3 regions of the Robertmurraya sp. DFI.2.37 genome follow, and region 2 is predicted to be linked to each of the others. Evidence: riboswitches for the same ligand, from Rfam matches in the RefSeq annotation. Region 2 holds a riboswitch; each other region holds the start of a gene.
What was found. Region 2 has a riboswitch for thiamine pyrophosphate ahead of thiT (energy-coupled thiamine transporter ThiT). Riboswitches for the same ligand answer to the same signal wherever they lie in the genome.
Positions count from the first base shown of each region.

Region 1: it holds a riboswitch for thiamine pyrophosphate, as region 2 does, so the genes downstream of both, tenA (thiaminase II) here and thiT (energy-coupled thiamine transporter ThiT) in region 2, are expected to answer to the same signal.
Region 3: it holds a riboswitch for thiamine pyrophosphate, as region 2 does, so the genes downstream of both, thiC (phosphomethylpyrimidine synthase ThiC) here and thiT (energy-coupled thiamine transporter ThiT) in region 2, are expected to answer to the same signal.

Region 1 covers NZ_JARGEJ010000014.1:55,197-57,468, forward strand. Annotated here, with positions in the region: gene PZE06_RS09960 (ABC transporter ATP-binding protein) at 1-400, opposite strand, end outside; gene tenA (thiaminase II) at 415-1,104, opposite strand; TPP riboswitch at 1,207-1,295, opposite strand; TPP riboswitch at 1,390-1,497, opposite strand; gene PZE06_RS09970 (VOC family protein) at 1,581-1,982, shown strand.
Region 2 covers NZ_JARGEJ010000053.1:2,130-4,401, reverse strand. Annotated here, with positions in the region: gene PZE06_RS20390 (VanW family protein) at 1-120, shown strand, start outside; gene PZE06_RS20385 (Fur-regulated basic protein FbpA) at 136-279, opposite strand; SAM riboswitch class I at 365-472, opposite strand; gene thiT (energy-coupled thiamine transporter ThiT) at 536-1,105, opposite strand; TPP riboswitch at 1,163-1,261, opposite strand; gene PZE06_RS20375 (TolB family protein) at 1,385-2,272, shown strand, end outside.
Region 3 covers NZ_JARGEJ010000046.1:28,204-30,475, forward strand. Annotated here, with positions in the region: gene thiC (phosphomethylpyrimidine synthase ThiC) at 1-819, opposite strand, end outside; TPP riboswitch at 955-1,069, opposite strand; gene PZE06_RS19365 (AraC family transcriptional regulator) at 1,604-2,272, opposite strand, start outside.

The DNA.
Region 1 (2,272 bases), on a different contig from region 2:
TCATTCCACCAGAAAGCTGATTAGGATACGCTTGCTCATAATCTGATAAACCTACTTTTTTCAACCAACTGCGGGCATTTTCTTTTGATATCTTTATTTCTTTCTTAATTTCAGCACCAATCATAATATTGTCAAGAATCGTTCTCCACGGAAAGAGCAGATCCTTTTGCGGCATAAAACCAACATCACCGAGAGTGACAGGCTTTTTATTGATGGAAATTTCGCCTTCATCAGCTTGTAACAATCCTGTAATTAACTTGAGAATGGTACTTTTTCCTGTACCACTTTTTCCAATTAACGAAACAAATTCACCTTGTTGAACGGTTAAATTTAGTTTTGCAATCACTGGAATTTCTTTCTTTGGAAATGTGTAAGTAACATTTTTAAGTATAAGTGTCATTGTCTTATCCTCGTTTAAATTGGCCAATCATGCTCATAATAGTTCATATCCCAAAATAAGTATTCGTATTTGGATGTAATTTGGAAATGTTCCTCCAATAACGCAAGTTCACGCTCCGGCAGTCCTTCAGCTAGTTCATCCATAAGTTTAATCAACGATTTCGCACCTTCTCCAAAGGTTTCAGAATCATATGTATCAATCCATTTTGCATATGGATTTGAGGAAATTCGCTCTCCATATTGTTTACGCAAAAGTTTCCCAATTTCCCAATAATCCCAAGCGCAAGGTAGTAAGCATGAAACGACTTCAGCCAACGTTCCGTTTTGTGCCACATTTAGCATGTAGCGTGTATAGGCGAGATTGATTGGCGTTGGCTTGGTAGCCTCCAACTCTTTGCGAGAGATGCCAAACTCAGCAGCGTATTGACGATGAAGTTCCATCTCAAAATGAAGGGTTTCATGTAATATTTTGGAAAAATGTTCCATCGTTTCCAGATCACGTGCTTTAGTTACGGCAGCAGCAAAAAGCTTCGCATAGTCGATTAAATACACATAGTCCTGTTTCATATAATGTGCGAATTTTTCACGAGGGAGTGTACCTTCTCCTAATTGCTGTACAAACGGATGACGATGACTCTTTTCCCATATTGGTTGCACGTTTTTAAAAAGTCGACCCGTGAATTTACTTGATTTCCTTATCTCCACCTTATTTTCCTCCTTTGATAAGTAAGCTTTTGAGGATGCTTGTATATAAATAAAAAAACCACTTTCCGAATTTTTCGGAAAGCGGTAAGGCATGAGGGCATCATACGCCATTACCTACTTCCCTACGCTAGTACGAACTAGATCAGGTTCAAAGGGTACGTCTCAGCCATAAGGCGCCCCTAGCAGAAAATGAAATTATTCAGTTGAATTTTGTTCTATTAAGAAAAAGATTCATATATTTATATACAAAAAACCTCCACAAAAGTGGAGGTTGCATCTCTAAATGAAACAACATTACCACTTCCCTACGCCAGTTTTAACCGGATCAGGTTCAAAGGGTTTAGAACATCTTGTTCAATCTCAGTCCATAAAAAGACTCCCCTAGTGTTCATATAAAAGTTTATAATCATATTAACACGGTTTCATACCCTGTTCAAGTAGTGCACATAAATAAACGAAGAGGAGTGGACAAATTAATGACAACAGGATTGCTGCATCATCTTGAAATTTATGTTTCCAATCTAGCAAAATCAAAGGAATTTTGGAGTTGGCTTCTTGAAGAATTAGGATATCGTTCATTTCAAAAATGGGACAAAGGTGAAAGTTGGAAGTTAGGGGATACATATCTCGTTTTTGTGCAAGCAGAGGAAAGGTTTTTGGAGCCCCCATATCATCGCTGCCGAGTTGGTTTAAACCATTTAGCTTTCCACGCAGATTCTCGTCAGCATGTAGACCATTTAACAAAGCGATTACGAGAAAGAGGTGTAAGTATACTTTATCCAGGTCAACATCCATTTGCTGGTGGGGAAGATCATTACGCCGTTTATTTTGAGGATCCTGATAGAATTAAAGTTGAATTAGTTGCAACGATGCCATAACTTTAGTTAAAATCGCTATTTACGGTAGAAGCAATGAATGAACGAAAAGGCGCCAAATCCTCTTGTTTAAGGCTTTGGCGCTATTGTTCTTGTTGAAATTGATCGACATCGTAGTTGTGTATAACTCTTTTAATGAGTGAATCTACATCTAGCTCCGGTGCTTAGACCTATTAAATTTCCCATTCCATCTGTACGATCAGTCAACCTACGTTGCTAGCCCCGTAAGTTTCCTATTTCTCTTACCTGAATGGTCCAATTTATACGGACCTGAACAAAGCGCATGTGCTTTT
Region 2 (2,272 bases):
TCCTTTAAAAACGAATATAATCAACCTATTTTGATTCGGGCGAAAGTTGTTGGCGGTATGGTGATTGTGTTTGTGTACTCATCGGAAGATATTAATTATAAACCACGAAAAATTACTTAAATAACTCCAAGTAACTTAATTATCATTTCCTTTATTTTGCATCATTTTTTTCAATTCCTGTTCCAAATCAACAATAGGTAATTCAAATAGCTGCTTATCATTGATCTTATAGATTCCAAATTCAATCAACCTTTCAATGAGCAGATCTCTTTCATTCATTATACATTCCTCCTTGCGAGCGAAAAAAAACCTCTTCTTATCATGATCCAATCAAGTAAGAAGAGGTTTTTACCTTTAAGCGCTCATCTTATCTTTCAAGCTCAATGCTTGTTGGAATTGGCACAGTTCTCTTGAAATGAGTCTGTTGCCGAGGTTTCTTAGGGCCAAATCCCTCCACCTCTCTGGATAAGTTCGAAATTAATCATATTAAATTTATAGGACTACTATAAAACAGTTCAATCATTCTGTCAATCAACTAATTGGCACGAACTTTGATAAGTCTAGGGGCATTACTTAATAACGCAAGTAAAACTACCGCACACAAAATGGCTGAACCTAACATCGCACCTCCATTAACGACGAGCGAGTATATAACCGGAGACATATTTTCTGGTGCATAGCTCCCCCAAAAGATAATACCCGCTAAGAAATGCCAAAAATACCGGGCAATACTTCCTACAAAAATGGCGATCATAACCCAGCTAAGAGCCTTCTTTTTATCCCCTTTTTGGAATTCAGCTTGGATTGGTTTAATGAAAAAGCCAGCGAAACCTATAAAAGCAAAGGCCACAAAATACTCAATTAAAAATTGAATAGGCGTTAAGAAATAAGCATCACCGACTGCAAACTGTAATAGTCCCCAAATAAATCCCGCAAGAAAACTTACTTTAAAGCCCCAGCGAAAAGCTAAAATAAAAATAGGTACCATTGCGAAAGAAATTGATATCCACGGACCGAGGTCAATAGATGGAAGCAAGTCTAAAATTAAGGCAAATGCAGCAAAAAAAGACGCCTCAATTAAAGCCAATAAACTTAATTTTTTCATAAAAAATCCCCCTTTTTTCTAAACGAAAACACAAGGGAGAACATGATAAGATCATATCTAAATAATCTTCCACATCCCTGCGCTAGCATTAACTAACAGGTTCAAAGGGTCAGAACTAACGTTCACTCTCAGCTATAAGCTCCCCTTGTGGTTTCCGTTATAAATTGTCTCACACAGTATACCGTAATTCTCCCTATTTGTGTAGTAGTTACTTTAAATCAGAATAATATTTCAGTAAATATCGGAAATTAATAAGGACACAAACTTGTGAGGTGTACGATGAAAAAAATGTCCTTTATTACTGTTTTTATCCTTGCTCTATCATTAACGAATTTGGCAAATGCAGCCCATCTAAAGGATATGAAAGCAGCCTTTATTAGGGATGGAAATCTGTGGATCTTAGTGAATCAGCAGGAAAAGCAAATTACACATTCAGGAAAAATTTATCAGCCGCAATGGTCCCATGATGGAAAGTGGATTCTTTATCAAAAAGAAGCGAATACTGAAAATAAAAATGAGAAAATACACCATGAAATATGGGTGTACAATATAGAAACTGAAGAGAAAAAGAAAATATTTCATAACGGTTACGCGCCACAATGGGCACCTCACAACAATTGGGTAGCATTCATACATAATCAAATTTTAAATATTTCAAATTTAACGGAGTTTCACAATCTTGCATTAGGGGTTTCAAGCTTTCAATGGCTTCCTACTGGACAGGGTTTTCTTCTTGCTTCCCCTGCTTACTTAAAACCAGACGGCTGGACATGTCCCATTCTTTATAAAAAGCAGTTACCAAATCATTTATCAGAGGCTAATGTTTTTGGTAATGTAAAAGAATTTTTTGTCGTACCACAAAAATTAAAAATTGATAATAAATATGTTATGTCAAATAGAGTTGACTTTCTTAGCTTCTCACCGAGTGGGAAATGGCTTTCGCTCATCATTTCACCAACAGCTTCTTTAGCAATGGACAGTAATATGCTTTGTGGATTATCGAGCGATGGTAAGTCATTTGAAATTGTAAATGAAGTGGTTTATGAAGTAGGCTCCCCAAAATGGGCACCTGCAAAAGATATATTGGCATATATTGGCGGTGGAAGGATTGTTTTTGGATTTAGAGGAAAGGACTTACTGTTAAAAGAGTTTGCTGTTTCATCGCTA
Region 3 (2,272 bases), on a different contig from region 2:
AGTGAGATCTTCAGCAACGCCATTTACCTTCTCAAGTGCTTGATAAATAGGGACAGTCCCGACAGGAACAGGTGAGTTACGGATAATCCACTCTCGCGTTTTATGAATATTTTTACCGGTTGATAAATCCATAATAGTATCAGCGCCCCAGCGTGTCGCCCAGGTCATTTTTTCAACTTCTTCTTCAATGGAGGATGAAACAGCAGAATTGCCGATATTTGCATTGATTTTTACATGAAAGTTACGTCCAATTATCATCGGCTCTGATTCTGGATGATTGATATTAGAAGGAATAATCGCTCGCCCCTTTGCAATTTCATCACGAACGAATTCAGGCTTCATATTCTCCCTAATAGCGATAAATTCCATTTCAGGGGTGATAATTCCTTTTCTCGCATAATGAAGCTGTGTAATATTTTTCCCCTTTTTGGCTCGTAACGGTTTCCGTTTTAAACCGGGGAATACGTTATGATTCGTGCGAGGATCGTCTTCATCCTTATAACCATTATCCTCAGGCCTGATTTCCCGACCATCGTATTCCTCAACATCCCCCCGTTCTTGAATCCAAGGACGGCGGAGGGGAGGAAGACCTATTGTAATATCGACAGCATAATGGGGGTCTGTATAAGGTCCACTCGTGTCATATACACGTACTGGAGGATTTTCCTCGTCTCCAAACGTGCCGGTTGTCGGGCTTAACTGGATTTCACGCATGGGGACGTTAATGTCAGGTCTGGATCCTTTTACATAGACCTTTTTGCTCCCGGAAAAATTGGACATGATGGCAATGTTTTGTTCATTTAATGAAGATGTTGACATAATAAATCTCTCCTTTTTTTGGATATAAGGACAAGAAATAGAACACAACAAGTGGAAAGCTAATGAAGTACATAAGAAAGCCGGGTCCAATAATGGTTGGACCCGGCTAATATGTATACAGAAGTAGTATAACGATAATGATGCTTCTAACTTCCCCACGCTGGTATGAACCAGATCAGGTCCCAAGAGTCAAGAAACTTCATCGCGTTTCTTTCTCAGCCCAACTCATTGGACTCCCCTAGTTATTTCGTATTCAATTTGAGTCTAGTATACATGACTCTTCACAAAAATAAAAGGAAAATTTAGAAAATAAGCTTGGACTTGTTTAATTGAAAATGGTTGGATTTTTCATCGAGGCCACTTACAAGGAAAGACAGCGGAACCCGAATCCCTGCATAGTTTGTTTGGATCGATAGGGGAGCAAGGCCAAGTGTGGTCAAATGGAATTCCATCGGAATAAAAGGTTCATGGGAACATGTTCGCGTCAAATCGAGATTTGGACAAAAGGTACGTGGGCAAGATTCATAGAGTCCGAATAGAATCCCAATCCGGACAGAAATCTTTTGGGCCGGCGCAATAGAGCCCGAATCCAACCCAGATTCGGACAATAGTCAAGCGCTTCCTGTAAATAGAGTCCAAATAGAAACCAGGTTTGAACAAAAAACCTTGCATGTGTCACTCTTACCGGCTAAGTAACCTTCTTGCTTGTGCTCAGGCTCCCGTTCGTCGGTTTCCTTGTTTGTGAAAGAACGAACTGATCCAGCACCAGCTCCCGCTCTCACTATTACTTTTGATGTGTTTTTCTATATTGGCTGGGGGAAGTTCCTGTTAAACTTTTAAAAACCCTACTGAAATAAAAATTATCTTGATATCCGACTGCTTCAGAAATTTCCGAGACAGTCAGTTCACTAATGGTGAGCAATTCCTTTGCTTTGGAGATTCGGTATCTCGTTAAATATTGGATCGGAGTTAAGCCTGTAATCTTTTCAAAGAGGTAAGCGATTCTTCTGCGATCAATCTCGAACATGTCGGCCACTTCACTAATGCTGACTTCTTGCTCATAGTGCGTGTGGAAATAATCTAGTATTTTTGTTACTTGCTGTACGGTAAAATTGTATTGGCTGTTTCTTGCCCCGTTTAAGATCGATTGAAGTAAATTCATGAACAGAACCTTTAATTCAAACTGCGAGAAATAATCAGGATTCATATTTTTGCTCAATAATTGTTGAACAACCGCTAAAATTTCCTCCATATTATCAATTTCGATTGAGAAGTGCTTGTTGGCGAAGGTACTAAATTTACCCTCAGCATCGATTAAATGATAGTGAATGACCACGTATGTCCAATTATTTTCAAAGGTTTTGATTTCAATATCCATTCCTGCTCCAGCATGAACGATCGTATTTTTATTAATATGGTAGGGAACGCCATTTAAGGAAAAGCGAGCTTCACC